Regions from separate parts of the Streptomyces flaveolus genome, predicted to be linked through region 1. Evidence: riboswitches for the same ligand, from Rfam matches in the RefSeq annotation. Region 1 holds a riboswitch; the other holds the start of a gene.
What was found. A riboswitch is a leader RNA that binds a small molecule or an ion and turns the genes downstream of it on or off. The one in region 1 is predicted to bind glycine.
Positions count from the first base shown of each region.

Region 1 (5,022 bases):
CCGTGTGCGAACTCGACGGGCCGATGCCGATCGAGAACAGGTCGAAGACCGAGATGGCCACGGGAACTCCTCAGAACGGGGGTGATGCGGAGAGGGTGGGGCGCCGTGCTCGCTCGTGGCCTGCGCGGCGCCCCTGGGTGATGCTGTTGGTTACTTGTTCAGACCCGGGTACAGCGGGTGCTTGTCCGCCAGGGCCTTCACCCGGGCCTTCAGCGCCTGCGCGTCGTACGACGGCTTGAGCGCCTCGGCGATCACGTCCGCCACCTCGGCGAAGTCCTCGGCCGTGAAGCCGCGGGTCGCCAGGGCCGGCGTACCGATGCGCAGGCCGGACGTCACCATCGGCGGGCGCGGGTCGTTCGGGACGGCGTTGCGGTTGACCGTGATGCCGACCTCGTGGAGACGGTCCTCGGCCTGCTGGCCGTCCAGCTCCGAGTCGCGCAGGTCGACCAGGACCAGGTGGACGTCCGTGCCGCCGGTCAGGACGGACACGCCCGCCGCCTTCGCGTCGTCCTTCACCAGGCGCTCGGCCAGGATCCGGGCGCCTTCCAGCGTACGACGCTGGCGCTCCTTGAAGTCCTCGCTCGCCGCGACCTTGAAGGCGACGGCCTTGGCGGCCACCACGTGCTCCAGCGGCCCACCCTGCTGACCGGGGAAGACGGCAGAGTTGATCTTCTTGGCCAGCTCGGCCGTGGAGAGGATCACACCGCCGCGCGGGCCGCCCAGCGTCTTGTGGGTCGTGGTGGTCACCACGTGGGCGTGCGGGACCGGGTTCGGGTGCAGGCCCGCCGCGACCAGACCGGCGAAGTGCGCCATGTCGACCATCAGGTACGCGCCGACCTCGTCCGCGATGCGGCGGAACTCGGCGAAGTCGAGCTGCCGCGGGTAGGCCGACCAGCCCGCCACGATCAGCTTCGGCCGGTTCTCCTTGGCGAGGCGCTCCACCTCGGCCATGTCGACCTGGCCGTCGTCACCGACGTGGTAGGCGACGACGTTGTAGAGCTTGCCGGAGAAGTTGATCTTCATGCCGTGGGTCAGGTGCCCGCCGTGGGCGAGGTTCAGACCCATGATCGTGTCGCCCGGCTTGAGCAGCGCGAACATCGCCGCCGCGTTGGCCTGGGCACCCGAGTGGGGCTGCACGTTGGCGTGCTCGGCGCCGAAGAGCGCCTTGACCCGGTCGATCGCGATCTGCTCGACCACGTCGACGTGCTCGCAGCCGCCGTAGTAGCGGCGGCCGGGATAGCCCTCGGCGTACTTGTTGGTGAGGACCGAGCCCTGGGCCTCCATGACCGCGACGGGCGCGAAGTTCTCGGAGGCGATCATCTCGAGGGTGGACTGCTGGCGGTGCAGCTCGGCGTCGACGGCGGCGGCGACGTCGGGGTCGAGCTCGTGCAGGGGGGTGTTCAGAAGCGACATGCGTCCGTGTCTCCTCAGGCGCCGGCGAATTCGGTGTACTCGTCGGCGGAGAGCAGGTCGCCCGGCTCCTCGCTGACCCGCACCTTGAACAGCCAGCCGCCCTCGAACGGCGCGGTGTTCACCAGCGACGGGTCGCTGACGACGTCCTCGTTGACGTCGGTGACCTCGCCGGAGACGGGGGAGTACAGGTCGGAGACCGACTTGGTCGACTCCAGTTCGCCGCAGGTCTCGCCCGCGGACACGGTGGCGCCGACCTCGGGGAGCTGGACGAAGACGACGTCACCGAGCGCGTTGGCCGCGTGCTCCGTGATGCCGACCGTCGAGACGCCGTCCTCGGCGCCCGACAGCCACTCGTGCTCCTTGCTGTAGCGCAGCTGCTGGGGGTTGCTCATGGCCTGAATTCTCCTGTACGCGGGGGAGTGGTGGTGACGGGGGGACTACGGAACTGCTGGCTGGGAAGCGCCGGACGCGTACGGGGGCGCCGAAGGGCCCCGCACGCCCAGTGTCTACTTCTGGCGCTTGTAGAAGGGCAGGGCCACGACCTCGTACGGCTCGTGGGTGCCCCGGATGTCCACGCCGACCCCTGCGGTGCCCTCGGCCGCGTGCGCCGCGTCGACGTACGCCATGGCGATCGGCTTGCCCAGCGTCGGGGACGGGGCGCCGGAGGTGACCTCGCCGATCACCTCGCCGCCGGCGACGACCCGGTACCCGGCGCGCGGGACCCGGCGGCCCTCGGCGACCAGGCCCACCAGCACGCGGGGCGGGTTCGCCTCGGCCCGGGCAGCGGCCTCCTGGAGGGCGGCCCGGCCCACGAAGTCGCCCTCCTTCTCGAACTTCACCACCCGGCCGAGCCCGGCGTCGAACGGCGTCAGCGCCGTCGTCAGCTCGTGCCCGTACAGCGGCATGCCCGCCTCCAGGCGGAGCGTGTCCCGGCAGGACAGACCGCACGGGACCAGCCCGGCGCCCTCGCCGGCCTTGGTCAGCGCCTGCCACAGCTCCACGGCGTGCTCCGGCTTCACGAACAGCTCGAAGCCGTCCTCGCCGGTGTACCCGGTGCGCGCGATGAGCGCGGGGACGCCGGCGACGGTGCCGGGCAGACCCGCGTAGTACTTCAGGCCGTCCAGGTCGGCGTCGGTGAGCGACGCGAGGATGCCGGGGGACTCCGGGCCCTGCACGGCCAGCAGCGCGTAGGCGTCGCGGTCGTCGCGGACCTCGGCGTCGAATCCGGCGGCGCGCTCGGTGAGCGCGTCCAGCACGACCTGGGCGTTGGAGGCGTTGGCGACGACCATGTACTCGGTCTCGCCCAGGCGGTAGACGATCAGGTCGTCCAGGATGCCGCCGTCCTCGCGGCAGATCATGGTGTAGCGGGCACGGCCCGGCTTCACGCTGCCGATGTTCCCGACCAGTGCGAAGTTCAGCAGGCCGGCGGCCTGCGGGCCGGTGACGGTGATCTCGCCCATGTGGGAGAGGTCGAAGAGCCCGGCCCGGGTGCGCACCGCGACGTGCTCGTCACGCTCGGAGCCGTAGCGCAGGGGCATGTCCCAGCCGGCGAAGTCGGTCATCGTCGCGCCCAGCGCGCGATGCGTGGCATCGAGCGCGGTACGGCGGAGTTCGGTACTGCTCATCGGTCGTTCGTCTCCCAGGACAGGACAGGACGGGCGAGGGCGGTCCTCCCCATCTGTCATCGGAACCTGAGAGGTTCGCCATGACCACCGCGGTACGGCGGTCAGGACTTGCACCTTGGGTGGGGCAGCCGTCGAACGGCGGCCCGCTTTTCAGATGTGCCTCGCCCGCGCGGTAACGGGGCCTGAGAGATTCAAGGGAGGGACTTGCTCCTTCGGCGCCCCGGCGATGGCCGGGGACTCTCCCGCGCGGATTCAAACGGCCGGTATGCAGTTGGCGCCGCCATCATTGCACGCCCGGCCTGTTCGTGGCAGACCGTGATCTGTAACCGGCTTGTGGCAGTAAGCGCACGAAAACGCGAGACCGCCGCATTACCTTCTCTTTACACTCGACGGGGACGGGAACTCGTGAACCGCCCCAGGGGAGGACGATCACGGTGAACAGGACCACGGCTTACGCAACGACCTCGGGCATCGCGCTGCCGAAGCGGCCCGCCCCGACCGAGGGGGCGTGTGCCGACATGCCCGCACCCGTCGTCCGCGATCTGCGCGACCGCGACGGCCGCAGCCCGCACGCCCTGCTCTTCGGGCCCCGCGACGTCGTGGTGATCACCGGCCTGCCCGGCAGCGGCAAGTCCACCCTGATGCGGCGCACGGTGCGCGGCCTGCGCATCGACTCCCAGGACACCCGCGACCGCTGGGACCGCCGCATGCCGCGCCTCCTCCCGTACGCCCTCTACCGGCCCCTGGTCCGCCTCGCCCACTACGCCGGGCTGCGCCGCGCCCTGCGCTCGGGCGAGGGCGTCGTCGTGCACGACTGCGGCACGCAGGCCTGGGTGCGCGGCTGGCTGGCCCGCGAGGCCCGCCGCCGCGGCGGCACCCTGCACCTGCTGCTCCTCGACGTCGGCGCCGACGACGCCCTGGCCGGCCAGCGCGAGCGCGGCCGGGGCGTCTCCCGGTACGCGTTCCTGCGGCACCGCGCGGCGACCGACCGCCTGCTCGCCTCCGTGACCGGGGGCACCCTGCCCGCCGGCTGCGCCTCGGCGGTCCTCCTCGACCGCGTGTCGGCGGACACACTGCACCGGATCGCCTTCACGGGCTGAGGTGACGGACCGTGTGCCGCTGGGGCCGAACGGGTTAGCCTTTTCAGCCACAGCAGCGGTACCAGGCAGGCGGTAGGCAGATGGACTTCCCAGCGGACTTCGCGGACCTCTCACCGGAGTTCCCGGCGCAGGCGCATCCCCACCCGCACGGTGGATGGCCCGGCAACGAGCTGGAGGAGGTGCTGTCCGCCTCCCTCGGCGTGCCGGGCGCCGGCGGCCGGATCGTGGAGGTGCTCGGCCGCAGCTTCGTCTGGGTCCCGCTGCCCAACGGCGGCGGCCCGGACACCGGCCCCCTCGACCTGCCCACGGTGGAGATCGACGGCCAGGCCCATGTGCCGGTGTTCAGCTCCGAGGAGCAGCTCCGCCGGGTCGCCGGCCCCCACATGGGCTACACCGTCGCCCCCGCCGCCGAGTTCGCCCGCGGCCTGCCCCCGCAGGTCGGCATCGCCGTGAACCCGGACGGCACGGTCGGCATCCCGCTGCCGCCGGCCGCCGTGGCCGAGCTGTGCCGGGCCGGGCGCACCCCGCTGGACGGGCCCGCGTCCGGCGGCCGGGTCCGCCTGTTCGAACCCGACTGGCAGGACGACCCGGTGGACTTCCTGGCCGCGGCCTCCGCCGAGTTCGCCGCCACCGGCGTCGTCCGCACCGCCCGCCGCTGCCTGGCCGCCGTCGAGACCGCCGACCCGATGCTGTTCGTCGGCGTGGAACTGACCCACTGGGAGGGCGACGCCCGCGCCCTCCCCCTCGACGCCCTCGGCCGCGCCCTCGGCACGGTCCCGGTCAAGTGGCCGGTCAACCTGGTCCTCCTGGAAGCAGCCCAGGACCCGGTCTGCGACTGGATGCGGGCACACGTCCGCCCGTTCTACGACCAAGACCGGTGAACG
Region 1 is NZ_JBIWKU010000011.1:34,359-39,380, forward strand. It holds gene ACIRG6_RS28745 (L-serine ammonia-lyase) at 1-61, opposite strand, end outside; gene glyA (serine hydroxymethyltransferase) at 151-1,413, opposite strand; gene gcvH (glycine cleavage system protein GcvH) at 1,428-1,805, opposite strand; gene gcvT (glycine cleavage system aminomethyltransferase GcvT) at 1,920-3,038, opposite strand; glycine riboswitch at 3,082-3,198, opposite strand; glycine riboswitch at 3,199-3,293, opposite strand; gene ACIRG6_RS28765 (AAA family ATPase) at 3,473-4,138, shown strand; gene ACIRG6_RS28770 (enhanced serine sensitivity protein SseB) at 4,219-5,019, shown strand.

Region 2 (5,022 bases), on a different contig from region 1:
AGGCAGACGGTCCGCTGGTCGTCGCCGTTGGCGCGGTGGTAGCCGCGGACGGCGAGCAGTCCGGCGAACTCGCCCTGCGACCCGGCGTTCGGCTGGAGCGACACCTTGTCGTACCCGGTGACCTCGGCGAGCCGCTCCTCCAGCTCACGGATGAGCGTGAGGTAGCCCTGCGCCTGCTCGGCGGGCGCGAAGGGGTGCAGCTGCCCGAACTCGGACCAGGTGACCGGCTCCATCTCGGTGGTCGCGTTGAGCTTCATGGTGCAGGAGCCCAGCGGGATCATGCCGCGGTCCAGCGCGTAGTCGCGGTCGGCGAGGCGGCGCAGGTAGCGCAGCATCGCCGTCTCGGAGCGGTGCGCGTGGAAGACCGGGTGGGTCAGGAAGTCGTCCGTGCGCAGCAGCGCGTCGGGCAGCGCGTCCTCGGCGCTCGCGTCCAGGGCCTCGACCTCGCCCTCGACGCCGAACGCGTTCCACACGCCGCCGACCTGGGCGCGCGTGGTGGTCTCGTCGCAGGCGAACGACACGTGGTCGGCGTCGACGAGGCGCAGGTTGATGCCGTTCTCGCGGGCGGCGTGCACGATCTCCCCGGCCCGGCCGGGCACCCGGGCGGTGACCGTGTCGAAGTAGGCGCCGTGGACGATCTCGACGCCGCCGGCCGCGAGGCCCGCGGCGGTGACCGAGGCGTACCGGTGGGTGCGGCGCGCGATGGCCCGCAGCCCGTCCGGCCCGTGGTACACGGCGTACATGCCGGCCATGACGGCGAGCAGCACCTGCGCGGTACAGATGTTGCTGGTCGCCTTCTCGCGGCGGATGTGCTGCTCGCGGGTCTGCAGGGCGAGGCGGTAGGCCTTGTTGCCGTCGGCGTCCACGGAGACGCCCACGAGGCGGCCGGGCAGGCTGCGCGCGAACTTCTCGTGCACGGCCATGTAGCCGGCGTGCGGCCCGCCGAAGCCCATGGGCACGCCGAAGCGCTGGGTGGTGCCGACGGCGATGTCCGCGCCCAGCTCGCCGGGCGAGGTGAGCAGCGTGAGGGCGAGCAGGTCGGCGGCGACGGTGACGAGCGCGCCGCGTTCGTGCGCCTGGTCGATGACCGGTTTGATGTCGCGGACGGCACCGGAGGCGCCCGGGTACTGGATCAGGACGCCGTTGATCTCCCGCTCGGCGACCTCGGCCGGGATGCCGTCGCTCAGGTCGGCGACGACGACCTCGACGCCGGTCGGCTCGGCGCGGGTCCGGATCACGGCGATGGTCTGCGGCAGCGCGTCCGCGTCGACCAGGAACAGGCCCTTCTTGTTCTTGCCCATGCGCCGGGACAGGGCCATCGCCTCGGCGGCCGCCGTGCCCTCGTCGAGCAGCGAGGCGCCGGAGGTCGGCAGGCCGGTGAGGTCGGCGACCATGGTCTGGAAGTTCAGCAGGGCCTCCAGGCGGCCCTGGGAGATCTCCGGCTGGTACGGCGTGTACGCGGTGTACCAGGCCGGGTTCTCCATGACGTTGCGCAGGATGACCGGCGGGGTGAAGGTGCCGTAGTAGCCCAGGCCGATCATGGAGTCGAGGACCTGGTTGCGGTCGGCCAGTGAGCGCAGCTCGGCCAGTACCTCGGCCTCGGAGCGGGCGCCCGGCAGGTCCAGCGCGTCGGCGTTCTTGATCACATCCGGTACCGCGGCGGCCGTCAGCTCGTCGAGCGAGCCGTAGCCGACCTGCGCGAGCATCTTGGCCTGGGCCTCGTGGTCGGGGCCGATGTGGCGCTGCTCGAAGGGTGCTGCCTGTTCGAGCTCGGAGAGCGGAATGCGAGGGGCGGTCATTGCGGAGGCCTCCTGGTCTGACGACCTTCGAGGGGCACCACGGCACGGGTGCCCGGACGGCCTCCCCCTCTGTCATCTCGACCTGAGAGCTTCACCGGGCCGCCCGAGGGCTGCCGGCTTTCACCGTCGGTGAGAGCAGGGGCCGTCGGCACCCGCTCTGCTTTCCAGAGTGACCTCGTCCGTGCGGTACGTGTGCCTGAGAGATTCCGGGGAGGATTTGCTCCTTCGGCGCCTCCGATGATGTCTGGAGGACTCTCCCGCACGGGGTCAGCAGCCGTTTGCCAGCCTACCAGCGAGGCGGACGCACAGGTCTTCGAGTGACTGAGCGCACCTTCGAGTGGCCGCTCACCCCAATGTGCCCTTTTGTAGTACTGACGGATGATTCGCCGGATGGTTTGCGACCGGAGTGCGACCTAGTGGAGGGCCCGTGCGTACCGACATCGATCCGCGGAATCTGATAGGCCGCAAGGCGTTCGACCGCAACGGCACCAGGATCGGCACCGTCGACGAGGTCTACCTCGACGATGCCACCGGCGTCCCCGAGTGGGCCGCCATCCGCACGGGCCTGTTCAGCAGGGACGCTTTCGTGCCCCTGGAGCCGAGCGAGCTGGTCGACGGCGCCCTGCGCGTGCCCTTCGACCGGTCCCTGATCAAGGAGGCGCCCGACTTCGGAGTCGGACGTCATCTCTCGCCGGAACAGGAACTGCAGCTCTACCACCACTACGGCCTCGACGTGGCCGCCGCTCCCCCGCTCCCCGACCACGACTTCGGCAAGCTGGCGGGCACGGGGAACGAGGAGGGCTGAGGCCCCGGCACCCCGGCGCCGACCGCGGACCTGCCGCCGGGCACACCACCCGACCGGCCCCCGCGCGGGGACCTTCACGCCCACCGCACCGACGACCACGCATCTCACCTCGAGTCTGGGCGCCTCACACCACGATCCGACAGCCGCGGCTCACGGGGCCGCCCCCGCACCCCCCGGGTCGGCGACCCCGGCGGCTGAACGGGCCGCCGGGGTCGAGGCGCCCGCGGCCCCCTCTCCGGCGGAGGCCGCCGTCGCCCCGTCCTCCTCGGGTCTTCGCGGTGCCGACGCGACCAGCGGCAGCGGCTCGGCCGGTGTCAGCCGCGGATCGTCGACGGGGAAGGTCCGCACCCGGCCGGGCTCGGAGTACGGCGTCTCGAAGCGCACCGTGACCCGCCCCAGACCGCTGCCCTGCACCCACCCGTGTCCGAGCTCCGCGTGCCGCACGTCGTGCCCCGAGGGCCAGCGGCGCTCGACGGGCGCCTGCCGGTGCTCCTCGGCGGCCTCGTCGCCCGGCTCCTGTGCGAGCTCCTCGACCCGTTCCCCCGCGGCCTGCGCGAACAGGTCCTCCTGCGTGTAGTCGGCGAGCCCGCTGACGCCGACCCCGAGCAGCCGCACACCGCCCGTGGTGTCCACCGAGTCCAGCAGCCGCGCCGCCGCCTCCCGCACCACCCCCGGGTCGTCCGTGGGCCCGCGCAGGGTCTCCGAGCGCGTCAGCGTGGAGAAGTCGTACCGCCGCACCTTGAGCACGATGGTCCGGCCGGACAGCCCGGACCCGCGCAGCCGCCGCACGCACCGGTCGGCCAGCCGCGCCACTTCCACCCCGACCCGCACCCGGTCGTGGATGTCCACGTCGTACGTGTCCTCGACCGACACCGACTTGGTCTCCCGCTCGGCCACCACGGAACGGTCGTCACGCGCCAGCGCCATCGCGTACAGGGCGTGCCCGTGCGCCTTGCCGAGCAGCCGCACCAACTCGTCCTCGCCCGCCTCGGCGAGCTCCTCGACGGTCGTGATCCCGGCCCTCCGCAGATGGTCGCCCGTCGCCGGTCCCACCCCGGGGAGGATCCGGACGGACTTCGGGCCGAGCATGGCCCGCTCGGACCCGGGATCGATGAGCACCATCCCGTCCGGCTTGGCCTCCTCCGAGGCGATCTTGGCGAGCATCTTGGAGGCGGCGAGCCCCACCGAACCGGTGAGGCCGGTGACGGCCCGGATGTCCGCGCGCAGCTTCGCCCCCACCAGCCGCGCCGAGTCCGCGTCCCAGGCCGCCCCGCCGGCCTCCAGGTCCACGAACGCCTCGTCCAGGCTCAGCGGCTCCACCAGCGGTGACAGCTCCCGCAGCAGCCGCATCACCTGCTCGCTGATCGACCGATACAGCTCGAAGCGCGGGACGAGATAGGCGGCGTTGGGCGCGAGCCGACGGGCCTGGCCCATGGGCATCGCCGAGTGGACACCGAAGACCCGCGCCTCGTAGGAGGCCGTGGCGACCACTCCCCGCGGCCCGAGCCCGCCGACGACGACGGCCTTCCCGCGCAGGCTCGGCTTGGACGCCTGCTCCACCGAGGCGAAGAAGGCATCCATGTCGAGATGCAGGATCGTGGGCGCGGTTCTCACATCTCCGATGCTGCCCTACGCCACTGACAATGCGCCGACGATGCCCCGCGGGCCGGGCGGTGTTCAGACCGCCCGGTTGCGGCGCCGCGCCAGTTCGTCGGCGGGATTGGGCCCGACCAGGGTCTCCCCCGTGTCGATCCGCTCCCCGTGCAGCTGGGACAGCGCGCTCTCGACGTCCCGCCACACCACGCCGACGGCGATCCCGAAGATGCCCTGGCCGCCCTGGAGCAGGGCGTGGACCTCGTCGGGCGAGGTGCACTCGTAGACCGTGGCGCCGTCGCTCATCAGCGTCATGCGCTCCAGGTCGCGGAAACCGCGTTCGCTGAGGTGCTGGACGGCGGTGCGGATGTTCTGCAGCGACACCCCGGTGTCGAGGAACCGCTTGACGATCTTCAGTACGACGACGTCGCGGAAGCTGTAGAGGCGCTGGGTGCCGGACCCGTGGGCGGGCCGCACACTGGGCTCGACGAGACCCGTACGGGCCCAGTAGTCGAGCTGCCGGTAGGTGATGCCTGCGGCGGCGCAGGCCGTCGGCCCGCGATAGCCGATCTGCTCGGACGCCATGGACGTCGCCCCTCCGCTGCTCGGCACGGCCGCCGGCCGCTGAAGAGCATGTTCGGCCGCGCTGCCGTGCTGGGGATAGCCCCCGCTCGAGCGGAGCCGAGAGCTCGGGGAAGGGTACGAGCCGCCCACCCCGAGGCCGCGTCCGGGGCCACCCCCAGCCGTACCGTCGCCGCTCATTCTCACGCCGACCTCCGTCCTTGACCTGCCTCCTCGACGGTAGGCAGTCACCAAGGGTGCGTC
Region 2 is NZ_JBIWKU010000007.1:8,118-13,139, reverse strand. It holds gene gcvP (aminomethyl-transferring glycine dehydrogenase) at 1-1,799, opposite strand, end outside; glycine riboswitch at 1,974-2,069, opposite strand; gene ACIRG6_RS21640 (PRC-barrel domain-containing protein) at 2,227-2,604, shown strand; gene ACIRG6_RS21635 (DNA polymerase IV) at 2,755-4,218, opposite strand; gene ACIRG6_RS21630 (MerR family transcriptional regulator) at 4,282-4,965, opposite strand.
Region 2: another riboswitch for glycine. It lies ahead of gcvP (aminomethyl-transferring glycine dehydrogenase); the one in region 1 lies ahead of gcvT (glycine cleavage system aminomethyltransferase GcvT).